DNA from 2 places in the Microbacterium sp. B24 genome. Region 2 is predicted to be linked to the other one. Evidence: predicted binding sites of a transcription regulator. Region 2 holds the regulator's gene; the other holds the start of a gene.
What was found. The regulator HspR, encoded in region 2, represses chaperone genes until heat shock. The targets are predictions, from matches to a motif close to AAGTTGAGTCNNNNNGACTCAACTT.

Region 1 (9,913 bases), on a different contig from region 2:
CTGGTCGACCGCATGGTCGCCCGCGACCTCATCAGCAAGTGCGTCGATCCGCTCGACGGACGCGGCGCGGTCGTCCGCGCGACCGAACGGGGGGTGGCCGCGTTCCGGCGCCTCGCGACCGTGCACGGTCGATCGATCGCCGAGCGGATGTCGGTGCTCAGCGACGACGAGCTGACACAGTTGCAGCGACTGACGACGAAGCTGCGGGGCGCCTGAGCCGTCAGGACCCGCGCGACGGGTTCGTCGCCTTACCCTTGAGCCATAGGGTGTCGCTCTCGTCGCTGTGCGCCGTGCCGCTGCCCACGTGGGTCGACGCGATCTTGGGCCCCTTTGTGATCACGTGCACGAGCGCCATCGCGTGCCCGCGCCCGAGCCCGTAGTCCTCGGCGAGCCATGCGACGATCTCACCCGCCTTCGTCCCCGGTCCGAAGCCCTTCGCGCTGGCTTCGTCCACGAGCTCCTGCGGCGTCCGCCCGGTCTTGTCCTCGATGTTGTCGAGATATGCCTGAAACGACATCCTTGCCCCTCCCTCTGGCCTCTCCCCGGCTACCACCGGTTGCGGACATCCTCCGCGAAACCTTCGATGCCGTCGAACGCGATCACGACGCCGTCCCCGGCGAACGTCCCCGACCAGGTGCCGAAGCACTGATCCGTTCGCGAGGAGACCACGCCGAGGTTCGTCGCCGACTTCTTGTCGTAGAACGGGGTGAACACGGCATCCAGGCCTCCCCCGTGCACCCGCCACGGACGCAACGGCGCGGCGCGCTCGTACTCCCAGACCACCGACGCCGAGATCTTGTGCAGAACACCGTCGAGCAGGACGGCGTTCTCCGTCGAGCCCGTCCCGTCGGTCCACCGTCCCCCGACCTGGATGCCGAGGCTGCGCCCGTCTGCGAGGGTGCCCGATCCCGCACCCCAGTTCCAGGACACGTCGTAGGGCCAGCGCCCCCGCCCGTGGTCGAGCACCGCCCACGATCCCTGCCCGACGTCGTAGTCGATGCCGTCGAGCGTCAGCACCCCGGATGCCGGGAGCGCGACATCCTTCACGGTGTACTGGAAGCGCCGAGACGACCACGGCACGACGACCGCCAGCAGCTCGTGTCCGGGCGGGCGGCGCACCGTGATGTCGAAAGACGCGTCCGCGATCTCCGCGTGCAGGCGCCAGAGCGTTCCCCGCTCGGCGGGAGTGATCGTCGCGGCGAGATCCGCGTGTCGCGCGATGGCGATGCCCGTGCCGAGCGACGCGGGAAGGGATACCTCGCGCGACGGCAGCACCGTCACACTGCGACCCCACGACCGGGTCGTGGCGCGATCGTGGATCCACACTTCGTGCACGGCCGCATAGTCCAGCGACGACACCGTGAGCGAGACGATGTGCGTGGGAGTCATGACGTTCCAGTACTCCCAGCGCTTGTTGCGCCCCCACGAGCGGACGAAACGTCCGCGCCCGATGCCACGGGTGTCGATGAGCGGCGCGCGGGCGAAGCCGATCGCCGCCGGGTTGAGTCGACCATCGGGACCGGTGAGGGCGACGGGTTCGGTGATCTCGCGCTCGCGCGCGACGGGGGGTGCGGTCATCGGCATCCTTGCTGACGTTCCGAGTGCTGGTGCTTCCGGCGGGTGCTTCGACACTAGCGTGCGCACGCGAACCGCCCCGGTCCTCGCGGACACGGGGCGGCTGCGCGCGGTGCGGGACTACTGCTCGACCGGCTGCGGCTCCTGTGCGGATTCGTGCGCCTGGATCGTCGGCGCCGCACCATCGGCGACGACCTGGACCTTGCGCGGCTTCGCCTTCTCGCTCACGGGGATCGTGACCGTCAGCACGCCGTTGCTGTAGGTGGCGGCGATGCCATCGGTGTCGATTCCCTGACCGAGGTTCAGCTGGCGGAGGAAGCTCGCGGTCTCACGCTCGCGCGTGATCCACTTCACGCCGTCGCCCTCACTGAGGGTGCGCTCGGCACGAATGGTCAGCAGCTGGCCGTCCACATCGATGTCGACCGAGCCCGGGTCGATTCCCGGAAGGTCGGCGCTGAGCACGTAGTGGTCGCCGTCGCGGTAAAGGTCCATCGGCATCCGGCGGGGTCCCCGGCGCGTGTCGAAGAGGCCCGACGCGATGCGGTCGAGGTCACGGAACGGGTCATACGTGGCCATTGTTCTCTCCTTGTCGTGTGTCACTGTGATGGTCTGTCAAAGTTGAGCCTCATTGACTCAACTGCCATCAGATTAGCACTCGACCCATGAGAGTGCCAATGGTTCACGCATGGCGAACACGAGCGGTTGCGGGCGCGGTTCAGCACTCCACGACGTTGACGGCGAGTCCGCCCTCGCTGGTCTCCTTGTACTTGGTCGACATGTCGATGCCGGTCTGACGCATCGTCTCGACCACGGCATCCAGCGGTACGTAGTGCGTGCCGTCGCCACGCAGCGCGAGGCGCGCGGCGGTGACCGCGGTGGATGCCGCGATCGCGTTGCGCTCGATGCAGGGGATCTGCACGAGTCCGCCCACGGGGTCGCACGTCAGACCCAGATGGTGCTCCATCGCGATCTCGGCGGCGTTCTCGATCTGGCGGTTCGTGCCGCCCATCACCGCGGTCAAGCCGCCGGCAGCCATCGCGCACGCCGAGCCGACCTCGGCTTGACACCCGCCCTCGGCTCCCGAGATCGAGGCGTTGGCCTTGAAGAGCGAACCGAGAGCCGTGGCCGTCAAGAGGAATCGACGGATGCCGCGACGACGGTTCGCCTCGGCGAGCTCCTGCGCGGTGGCGACGACCTCCTCCGGCCCCTGCGGACCACCCTGCCCGCCGTGCAGCCCGAGAAGCGCCGAGCCGACGAGTTCGCCGTAGGGCGTCACCGCATTCTCGGCGCCGATCCCGGCATCCGCGAGGAAGCGCCACCAGTACATCGCGACGGCGGGCAGGATGCCGGCGGCACCGTTCGTCGGCGCCGTCACGACCCGTCCACCGGCGGCGTTCTCCTCGTTGACGGCCAGCGCGAACGCGCCGAGCCACTCACCGGGAAGCTCGCGCCCCGTCGCCTCGACGCTCTCCAGCTGCGCGCGGATCGCGCCCGCACGCCGCTTCACCTTCAGCACTCCCGGCAGCACCCCGTCGGCGTGCAGGCCCGCATCGACGCACGCCGCCATGGCGTCCCAGATCGCGTCGAGGCCGGCCGCGACGTCTGCTTCCGGTCGCAGCGCCTCCTCGTTGCGCCGGGCGACCTCCGCGATCGTGAGCCCGTAGGTATCGCAGACGTCCAGCAGCTGCGCCGCCGTCGCGTACGGCAGCGGGAAGGATGCCGCGGCCACCGCATCCGACGCGCCCTCGCGCCGGATGAACCCTCCACCGATCGAGTAGTAGGTGTCTTCGCGCAGCGCGATTCCGTCGGCATCACGCGCGACGAGGGTCATCGCGTTGGGGTGTCCGGGAAGACGCGTCCGCGGTGCGAGCGAGATGTCTGAGCGCGAGAAAGGGATCGGGATGCGACCGTCCAGGAGGAGGTGCGCTCCGTCGACCCAATCGGTCCAGGCACCCCGCACGCGCGCCGGATCGACGGTCTCGGCCGCGAACCCCTGCAGGCCCGCGACGACCGCGTCGGGCGTGCCGTGTCCGATGCCGGTGGCGCCGAGCGAACCGTAAAGGGCGCACTCCACCCGGAAGAGCCCCGGCAGATCCCCGACGCGGCGCGCGAAATCTCGGGCCGCGCGCAGCGGGCCCACCGTATGGGAGCTCGATGGTCCTACCCCGATGGAGAACAGGTCGAACGCCGAGACGTACGCACTCACGTGTGTGAGCCTACGCCGCCCGCCGCGCCGGGCCCTGCCCGATACGCTGAGACCGGAGGGGGAACCATGACCGCACTGACCACGTCCGACGCCGATCGCGTCGCGGCGCTCGAGGCCTGCGAGGCGGCAGGGCGCCTCGACGACGCGTTCCTCACCCGGTTCGATGAGCAGTTCCCGCGGTTGCACGGCCTCTTCACCCGCCTCTACGGCGAGCGCACCGACGGCCGCGAGCAGCTGGCGGCCACGGTGGCGGCGGCATCCGCCTCGTGGAATGCGCGCCCTCTCGACCTGAAGGTGCACGACGCGCAACGCGCCGCCGACCCCGAGTGGTTCCAGTCCGAGCGCATGCTGGGCGGCGTCTGCTACGTCGACCGCTTCGCCGGCAACCTCGCCGGCGTGCGCGAGCTGATCCCCTCGTTCCGCGAACTCGGGCTGACCTACCTGCACCTCATGCCGCTGTTCGACGCCCCCGCCGGCGACAACGACGGCGGCTATGCCGTCTCGAGCTACCGGCGCGTCAACCCGAGCCTGGGCACGATGGCGCAACTGGCCGAGCTGGCGGCAGAGCTGCGGTTGGCGGGCATCTCGCTCGTACTCGACTTCATCTTCAACCACACCAGCAACGAGCACGAGTGGGCTCAGAAGGCCGTGGCGGGCGACCCCGACTACGCCGACTTCTATCTGATCTTCCCCGACCGACAGATGCCCGACGCCTACGAGCGCACGACGCGCGAGATCTTTCCCGACGACCACCGTGGATCGTTCGTGCAGCTCGAGGACGGCCGCTGGATCTGGTCGACCTTCTACCACTATCAGTGGGACCTCAACTACGCGAACCCCGCCGTCTTCCGCGCGATGGCGGGCGAGATGCTGTTCCTGGCGAACCAGGGCGTCGAGGTGCTCCGGATGGATGCCGTGGCCTTCATCTGGAAGCGCCTGGGAACGTCCTGCGAGTCGCTGCCCGAAGCCCACCTGCTGCTGCAGGCGTTCAACGCGGTGCTCGCAATGGCCGCGCCCGGCATGATCTTCAAGTCCGAGGCGATCGTCCACCCCGACGAGGTCGTCAGCTACATCTCACCCGAAGAATGCGAGCTGTCATACAACCCGCTGCAGATGGCGCTGACGTGGGAGGCGCTCGCCACGCGCGACGGCCGGCTCCTGCAACAGGCGCTGGATCGACGCCACGCGCTGCCGGCCGGCACGGCATGGGTGAACTACGTCCGCAGCCACGACGATATCGGGTGGACGTTCGCCGACGAAGACGCGGCCGAGCTCGGCATCGACGGCTACACCCACCGACAGTTCCTCAACCGCTTCTACACGGGCCGCCACGAGGGAACGTTCGCGCGCGGCGTCGCCTTCCAGGAGAACCCCGTCACCGGCGATGCCCGCGTCACCGGAACGACGGCGTCTCTGGCCGGGATCGAAGCGGGAGATCCCGGCGGGGAGGATCGCGTGATCCTCGCGCACGCCCTGGCCCTGTCGACCGGCGGCATCCCCCTGCTGTACCTCGGGGACGAGGTCGCACAGCTCAACGACTACTCCTACGCCGACGATCCGGTTCGCCGTGGCGACACCCGCTGGGTGCACCGCGGCCATCGTCCGCGCGATGCCTACGCGCAGCGCGACGACGACACCACGCCGGCCGGGCGGGTGTTCCGCCGACTCACCAAGCTGATCTCGGTGCGCCAGCAGTCTCCGGAGCTCGCGGGCAACGCGCTCATCCCTTTCCATACCCCGCACCCCGCCGTCATCGGCTACCAGCGCCCCGGTGAGACCAGCACGCTGCTGGTGCTGGCGAACGTCGGCGACGCCGAGGTCACGATCGATCCGCTCACGCTGTCGGGCTTCGAGCGCACCGCCTTCGACCCCGTACACGACGCGAGCGTCGACCTCGACGAGGGTCTTGCACTGCGCCCGCACGGGTTCGTGTGGCTGCGCGTCACGCCCGTCTGACGGGCGCGCTCGTCCCTCAGGCGCCCAGCAGGCCGCCCCGCGGGCGGAACACGCCGGCACGGGCGAGCGCGAGGTAGAGCAGGCAGCCGAGGCACACGCCGAAGGCGGCGTTGAGGAACGCGGCGATGAATGCGAGGGCCGCGGCGATCGGAAGGGCCCACGCGACGCCCGCGACGTGCAGCACGAGGCCGACCGTCACGACGACGAATCCGATGACCTGCGCGAAGCGCGGGGGACGCGGGTCTTCGAGGTCGGCCGGCGGCTGCAGGCGCGGACGGATGGCGACGCGGTACAGCGCACCCCACGGCGCGGTCCGCGGAGCGGCGAAACCCCACACGAAGAGGAGGTCGACGACGAGCAGCAGGAGGAACGCCGGATCGGCGAGCCTCTCGGCGAAAGTCGCGGCCTCGCGCACAGACGTTCCCAGCAGGGCGAGGAACGTGCCGGCCAGCAGGAGCACGGCGGTGATGGATGCCGCGAAGCGCGGACCCCGGGGGTCGATGCCGGCGGGGCGGACGGAGGCGGGAGCGGAAGTGGCCACGCAGATACGTTAGGTCGCCGCGCAGGCGTCGGGGCCGGGATCGTCACACTTCTTCACGCACGCGCGATCGCCGATGCCGCCGGAGAACGAGAAAGGCCCGCGGCGTGCCGCGGGCCTTTCTCGTTACTGTCTCAACACAGTGTGCGCCCGAAGGGACTCGAACCCCTAACCTTCTGATCCGTAGTCAGATGCTCTATCCATTGAGCTACGGGCGCAGTTTCCGGCACCTCTTGGAGGGCCGAGGACCAGCTTAGCCTACGCGCCGGGATGTGACGAATCGGGGTCCTGCTGCTTCTGCTGAGCCGCGACACTGCGCCGATGGGCGCGAAGTTTCGGAAGGTCCACGAGCCGCAGTGCCTGCATCCGCGCCGTGCGCATACGCTCGTAGTCCGGGTCGAGATCGGGGCGCGCGGCCTCGATCCGCAGCGTCCGATCGATGTTGCCGGCCACCTCTGCCCACGCGGCATCCCGCGCGTCCAGGACGAGCTTGCGCAGCTCTTCGGTGTCGTCGGCGCGACGCCGCAGCTCATGGGCGACGTGCAGCGACTGCTTCTGGCGGCGGCGCAGGTTGCGCACATCGCGACTGCGATAGTCGTGCGTGCCGTCCGAGTCGGTGTGGCGGCCGCGGGCAGCGCGACGCTGCCGTTCGGTGCGCGCCGCATCGTCCTCCGCTTCCGCGGCGAGGGTCTCCAGGGCTTCCTTGGCCTCGGGGAGATACCGATCGAGGTCGAAGTCTTCTCCCTCGGCGAGGATGTGGACGAGGATCGTGTTCTTCAGGCTCAGCCGCGTCGCCGCGGACGCGATGTACAGCCCCTCCGCGACCACGTCACGGGTGCGTACGCGCTTCTCGTTGACCACGGCATCCCCTCCCCTCGATCCTAGGGAAGACCGACGCCGGGACGGAATGCGCGACGGGCGCTCAGGCCGGCGACGTGTACCGATCGGAGCTGAAGCCGATGATGAAGAACCCGATGGGGGCAAACAGCAGCAGCAGCACGATCGAGAAGAAGGCGCCGTGCCCGAACCCGCGGCCGATGCGGATCGCGACGATGATGAAGAAGATGACGTTGACGATCGGAACGATCGCCAACAACCCCCACCACGCCGAGAATCCTGCGATCTTCACCTGGATGAACCAGTTCACGATGGGGATGAGGGCGAGGATGCCGGGGTATCCGGCCTTGCTGAACACCTTCCACATCGCCACGGCGAGCAGCACGTAATAGACGACGAACAGGACGAGACCGGTGCCGCCGCCGAAAGCCGCCTGCCACTGGTCCAGAGTGCCGGTGTTGTTCACGGCGCCATCCTAGGGGTCGTGCGCGCCCGCCCACCAGCGCGGGCTGCGGCGACCGCACGGGCTGCGGTTAGCACGGGCACGGCACCGGCGGCAAGCCCTTTCGTGTGGCGGAGAGGGTTCGTACCGTGGAAGTCCGACCTGATGAAAGGAGTCGCCATGGGATTCATCGACGACGCGAAGGACGCGGCCGAGACGGCCGGCCGGAAGATCAAGGAAGGCTTTGAGGACACGGTCGACCGTGTCTCCGACAAGATCGACGAGGCGAAGGCCGACGCCGAGGTCAAGAAGGCCGAAGCCGAGCGCGACTCCGTCCACAAGCGCAACGAGATCAAGGAAGAGATCCGCGGCGACCACTGAGTCGTCTCCTCACGCCGAAGGGCCCCGACACGGACGTGTCGGGGCCCTTTCGCGTGAGAGGGCGACTGCCGCAGTCAGATACCGACGGCGGCGATGCGCCAGGATGCCGAGACCGATCCGCCGGCCGGGATGACGATCAGGCCCGCGTCGTAGTCGTAGCGATCGGCGTTGAAGGCGTCCGGAGCGCAGGTCATCGGCTCGACGGCGAGGCCGGCGCGGTGACCGGGATCGGGGCTGCCGTCGGCCAGCGGCGGGCGGTCGGCCGTGTGGATCTGCACCCAGGGGCACGCCTGATCCCAGACCATCTCCACGCCGGTACCGGACGGGTCGACCAACCGCACGGTCGCCACACCGTCCGCGCGGGACAGCCCGGTGAACGCGTGGTCGATCTCCACATCGCCGAGCACCCGCGGCGCGCGCCAGTCGAAACGATCCGAGCCGGCGACCTCGGCGAGCGCGATGGGAGCGAGCTGGTGATCGGTGACCTCGAGCACCCGGTCGGCGGGCAGCGTCAGCGTCCACGCGTCCAGCGGCGCGGAACCGGCCACCAGATACGGATGCGGACCGGTGCCGAACGGCGCGGCATCCGCGCTCTCATTCGTCGCCGCCACGGTCTGGGTGAGACCGTCGGCACCCAACCGGTAGGTCGTCTCCACACGCACGCGCCACGGGTAGCCGGACTGCGGCACGATCACCGCCGCCAGCGTGACCGCGTCGGCGGTGTGATCGACGACGGCGAAGTCGAGCCAGACGGCGAGGCCGTGCAGCGCATTCGGGCGGCCGATGTCACTGAGCGCGAGTTCGTAGCTGTGCCCGCCGAAGGAATACGCACCGTCGACGACGCGATTCGGCCAGGGGGCGAGAGTGGCACCGCGGAAGGCGGGGCGCACCTCGTCGGCAGCGAAGGGCACGACGAGGTCGCGCCCGTCGAACGTGAGCGCACGCAGCGACGCGCCGACGCTGGCGATGTGCGCTTCGTAGGCTCCGTGACGGAGGGTCACGTCGGTCCCCGAGGCGGGAACGGACGCGGTGGTCGGGGCAGGTGTCTGTGGCATCGTCAACATCGTAGTGTCAGGGGCGGTCGCCGGTGGCGACCGGCCGGTCGGGAGTATTCGACCACTGGCTCCAGGAGCCCGGGTACAGAGCCGCGTCGTGGCCCGCGACCGCGAGCGCCAGAACGGCGTGGGCAGCGGTGATGCCCGAGCCGCAGTAGACACCGACGGACTGTCCCTCCAGATCGGCGTAGCGGGAACGCAGCACGTCGGGGGCGAGGAGCCGGCCCTCGGCATCCAGGTTCTCGGTGGTCGGCGCGTTGCGGGCGCCCGGGATGTGTCCGGCGGCGGGGTCGAGCGGTTCGACGTCGCCGCGGTAGCGCTCCGGTGCGCGGGCGTCCAGGAGCACGCCGCTGTATGCAAGGGATGCCGCGGCGTCGATGTCGAGCCTGCGGCGCTGTCCCGCATGCAGCGTCACGGCGCCCGGCGTGGGAGTCACGTCGCCGGTCTCGAGGGCCCCTCCGGCGGCGCGCCACGCGCGCAGCCCGCCGTCGAGCACCCGGGCGGGAACGCCGGCGTCCGTGAGCATCCACCAGGCGCGGGCCGCGGCGAACGAGTTCCAATCGTCGTAGACGACGACGGTGTCGCCGTCATCGATCCCCCAGCTGCGCACGGAACGCTCGAAGTCAGCCGGAGACGGAAGGGGATGACGCCCCTCGCTCGCAGCCCCGTGCACGGCGAGCTCGCCGTCCATGCGGACGTACACGGCACCGGGCACGTGGCCGTCGCGGTACGCCTCCGCACCGTCGGGGGCGTCGAGACGGTAACGCACATCGAGGACGACCGGCGGCGTGAGAGAGCCCAGCTGGGCCTTCAGCTCGGAGGGGGTGATGAGGGGAGACATGCTCATGGGAGAGAGGTTACGCGCGAGCGCGTACGGGCGGACGCCGACTTCTCGGCATCCGCCCGCACGCTCAGGGGATCAG
Region 2 (4,166 bases):
AGGCCGCCACGCGGGTCGCCGAGCTCCTGCCCCTCCGCGATGAGCGGATGTCCGCCAGCCCCTTCGCGTTCTACCGGGGCACGGCGGCGCTGATGGCGGACGACCTCGCCGCCGGACCGCGCAGCGACATCCTCGTCGCCTCCTGCGGCGACGCGCACGTCGCCAACTTCGGTTTCTACGCGTCTCCGCAGCGCACGCTCGTGTTCGATCTCAACGACTTCGACGAGTCGGCGTGGGCGAGCTGGGAGTGGGATCTCAAGCGTCTCGTGACGAGCATCGTCGTGGCAGGTCAAGCGACCGGGCGCGACGATGCGGTGACCGCGGATGCCGCGCGCGCCGCCGTCCGCCGTTACGCTCGCGCCCTGGCCGTCGGCGAGGAAGTCACTCCGCTCGCCCGGTTCTACCAGCACTTCGACGCCGCGGGCGCGCTCGTCACGAGCGACAAGGCGTCGCGCAAGGTGCTGCGCGCCGCGATCGCGGATGCCGAGAAGCGCACCGGCGACAAGGCCGTGCGCAAGATCACGGAGGCCGATGCCGATGGGCGACTGCGCTTCGTCGAGCAGCCTCCGACGCTGACGCGCGTCACGCCCGACGTGGCGGCCGCGGTCGATGCGTCCCTGGCCCAGTACATCGCGACGACGCGCGCGGATGTGCAGCTCGTGCTCTCCCACTACACCTTCTCCGACGTGGCGCGTCGGGTCGTCGGGGTGGGCAGCGTGGGCACCCGCTGCTACATCGCCGTCTTCGTCGACGGAGACGGCGCCGCACTGCTGATGCAGGTGAAAGAGGCGGGGCGCAGCGTGCTCGAGCAGTACGGCGGCTGCGCACAGCCGGAGGAGCTCACGGCGTTCGTCGACCGCCACGGTCAGGGCGGGCGTGTCGTGGCGCTACAGCGCATTCTGCAGGGGTCGTCCGACCCGTTCCTCGGACACTTCCGCGGTGAGCGCGCCGACTACTACGTGCGCCAGTTCCGCGACATGAAGGGCGGCATCGACGCCGAAACGCTCGAGGACGGCCCGTTCCGTCTCTACGCGCAGGCGTGCGCGACGGTGTTGGCCCGGGCCCACGGCCAGTCCCCGAACGCCGCGAAGGTCATCGGGTACCTCGGTGAGGGGCGCGCGTGCGCCGAGGCCATCGTGGAGTGGGCCTACGGCTACGCCGCCCTCTCGCGGGCGGACTACGGCGCGTTCGTGGATGCCGTCGCCGCCGGCACCGCCTCGTAGCGGCTAGTCGTCGGACTCGGCATCCGCCGACGGAAGCGGACGCCACAGCACCACCTCGGTCGCCCGACGCACGCGCGTTCCGTGGCGGAGGGTCACGACCGATCCCGTCGCCCCCGCCGCGAAGACGCGGGAGCGACGGGCCAGTTCCTCCTGCAGACGCTGCTCGAGTTCGGCGACGCGACGGCGCAGTCCGCGCGCCTCGTTCTCGAGCTCGATCAGGCGCGAGATCGCCGGCAGACTCATGCCCTCGGCCGAGAGGGAGGCCACCTCGCGCAACTGCTTCACGTGCCGCAGCGAATACCGCCGCGACCCGCCCTGCGTGCGCCCGGGAACGACGAGGCCCAGCCGATCGTACTGACGGAGGGTCTGCGGGTGCATGCCGGCAAGCTCCGCCGCGACGGCGATCGCGAAGATCGGCGCTTCCTCATCGGGGTGCTCGTCGACCATGCTCACTCCCGGGCCTTGGCCATGAGGTCGGCGCGCGGGTTCTCCTTCGGCTCCAGCTCGTGGAAGCGCTGCAGTGCTTCCTTCGCCTGGTCGTCCAGATGCGACGGCACAGCCACCTGCACCTCGGCGAGAAGGTCGCCGGCGCCCTTCGCCGTGTGCACACCGCGACCCTTGACGCGCAGCACGCGCCCCGAGGGCGTACCCGGCGCCACACGCAGCTTGACCGGATCTCCCCCCAGAGTCGGCACCTCGATCGTGGCGCCGAGTGCGGCTTCCGTGAAGGTGACCGGAACCGTCACGCGCAGGTTCAGCCCGTCGCGGACGAACACCGGGTGCGGGCGCACCGAGACGCTCACGACGATGTCGCCGGACTCGCCGCCGTCCGGCGACGGGCGCCCCCGCCCGCGCAGACGGATCTTCTGTCCGTCGGCGACGCCGGCGGGGATCTTCACCTTGAACGGCTTGCCGTCCTCGCCCGCGAGGGTGATCGTCTCGCCCTTGACCGCGGTCTGGAAGTCGAGGGTGGTCCGTGCGGTCACGTCCGCGCCGCGCTGCGGGCCGCCGTAGCCTCGGAATCCACCGGTGGACTGCCCGAACCGTCCGGAGCCGAAGCCGCCGCCTTGGCCGAACATCGAGAACAGGTCATCGAAGTCAGCCGACTGCGCCGATCCGCGCGACTGTCCGAAGCGACTGAAGACGTCCTCGAACCCGCCGGAACCGGCGCCGGGCGCCTGGAAGCGCGCACCACCGGCGCCCATCGCACGGATCTGGTCGTACTCCTCGCGCTGGCTCTTGTCGGAGAGCACGGCGTACGCCTCGCTCATCTCCTTGAACTTCGCCTCTTTGGCAGGATCGCCCTGCGTCGAGTCGGGGTGATACGTCCGGGCGAGCTTGCGGTACGCCTTCTTCAGATCGGCCTCGGACACGTCCTTGGAGACGCCCAAGACCTTGTAGAAGTCCTTGTCGAACCAATCCTGACTGGCCATGGACACCTCCTCCCGTCAGTCAGCGGAACCGGCGACGACGACCTTGGCCGGCCGCAGTTCGATCGTGCCCAGGCGATAGCCGACCTCGACGACGTCGAGGATCGTGCCGTCCTCGACCCCTCCGGGGTTCGGGGCGTGGAAGATGGCCTCGTGCTGCTGCGGGTCGAACACCTCGCCCGCGACGCCATAGGTCTCCACACCAAGGCGTGCGACCACTGCGCGCAGCTTCTCCGCGATCGCCGCCAGCGGCGAGCCTTCGACCAGATCGCCGTGCTTCTCGGCACGGTCGAGGTCGTCGAGCACCGGCAGCAGCCCCTTGGCGACCGATCCCTTGGCGCGGGCGATCTCCACCTCGCGCTGGTCCTCGGTGCGACGGCGGTAGTTGGCGTACTCGGCCTGGACCCGCTTGAGGTCCAGGATCAGGTCGCGGTCCTCGGCGGAGGCCTCTGCGACGGCGGCCTCGTCGGTCTGCGGCGCATCGAGGATGTCGTCGACGGTCAGGTCGTCGCCCTCACGCTGGTCCCCCTGCGAGTCGGGGCCGGAGGCGTGCGCCTCCGACCCCTCGTCACCGGGGACTTCGTCGATGGGCTCTTCGAAGTCCTTGTTCGTCATGGTTCGATTCTCTTACTTTCCGGTTCCCGGCTTCTTGTCGTCCTCGTCCTCGACGACCTCGGCGTCGATGACGTCTTCCTCGGGGTTCGGCACGCTGCCGTTGCCCGGGTCGGCGACCGTCGGGTCGGCCGGCTCGCCAGCGGCCTGCGCCGAGGCGTAGATGGCCTCGCCGAGCTGCTGCTGCGACGCGTTGAGCTTGTCGAACGCCGTCTTCACGGCATCCTCGTCATCGCCCGCGAGCGCGGTCTTCAGCGCATCGACGTCGGCCTGGACGGAGGTCTTCACCTCGTCGGGGAGCTTGTCCTCGTTGTCCTTGATGAGCTTCTCGATCGAGTACGAGAGGGTCTCGGCCTGGTTGCGGACCTCGGCGGCCTCGCGGCGCTTCTTGTCCTCGGCGGCGTGCTCCTCGGCTTCGCGCACCATGCGCTCGATGTCGTCCTTCGGCAGCGACGAGCCGCCGGTGATCGTCATCGACTGCTCCTTGCCCGTGCCCTTGTCCTTCGCGGACACGTGCACGATGCCGTTGGCGTCGATGTCGAAGGTGACCTCGATCTGCGGGATGCCGCGGGGCGCGGGCGCGATGCCGGTCAGCTCGAAGGTGCCGAGCGGCTTGTTGTCGCGCGTGAAGTCGCGCTCGCCCTGGAAGACCTGGATGGCGACCGACGGCTGGTTGTCGTCGGCGGTCGTGAAGGTCTCGCTGCGCTTGGTGGGGATGGCCGTGTTGCGCTCGATGAGCTTGGTCATGATGCCGCCCTTGGTCTCGATGCCGAGGCTCAGGGGGGTGACGTCGATGAGCAGCACGTCCTTGCGCTCACCCTTGAGGACACCGGCCTGCAGGGCGGCGCCGACGGCGACGACCTCGTCCGGGTTGACGCCCTTGTTGGGCTCCTTGCCGCCG

Region 1: the regulator HspR is predicted to act here: its motif matches at 2,191-2,215, upstream of I5I_RS02765 (Hsp20/alpha crystallin family protein).

The regions. Positions count from the first base shown of each region.
Region 1 covers NZ_BADB01000126.1:1,093-11,005, forward strand. Annotated here, with positions in the region: gene I5I_RS02750 (MarR family winged helix-turn-helix transcriptional regulator) at 1-216, shown strand, start outside; gene I5I_RS02755 (DUF4287 domain-containing protein) at 221-517, opposite strand; gene I5I_RS02760 (DUF2804 domain-containing protein) at 547-1,578, opposite strand; gene I5I_RS02765 (Hsp20/alpha crystallin family protein) at 1,696-2,151, opposite strand; gene I5I_RS02770 (L-serine ammonia-lyase, iron-sulfur-dependent, subunit alpha) at 2,291-3,781, opposite strand; gene I5I_RS02775 (amylosucrase) at 3,848-5,737, shown strand; gene I5I_RS02780 (DUF4395 domain-containing protein) at 5,754-6,278, opposite strand; tRNA gene I5I_RS02785 (tRNA-Arg) at 6,421-6,493, opposite strand; gene I5I_RS02790 (hypothetical protein) at 6,534-7,136, opposite strand; gene I5I_RS02795 (DUF5684 domain-containing protein) at 7,198-7,578, opposite strand; gene I5I_RS02800 (hypothetical protein) at 7,735-7,935, shown strand; gene I5I_RS02805 (aldose 1-epimerase family protein) at 8,010-8,990, opposite strand; gene I5I_RS02810 (sulfurtransferase) at 9,007-9,837, opposite strand; partial or broken gene I5I_RS02815 (cell wall protein) at 9,910-9,913, opposite strand, start outside.
Region 2 covers NZ_BADB01000469.1:98-4,263, reverse strand. Annotated here, with positions in the region: gene I5I_RS13790 (DUF2252 domain-containing protein) at 1-1,223, shown strand, start outside; gene I5I_RS13785 (heat shock protein transcriptional repressor HspR) at 1,227-1,670, opposite strand; gene I5I_RS13780 (DnaJ C-terminal domain-containing protein) at 1,673-2,656, opposite strand; gene I5I_RS13775 (nucleotide exchange factor GrpE) at 2,672-3,268, opposite strand; partial or broken gene I5I_RS13770 (Hsp70 family protein) at 3,281-4,166, opposite strand, start outside.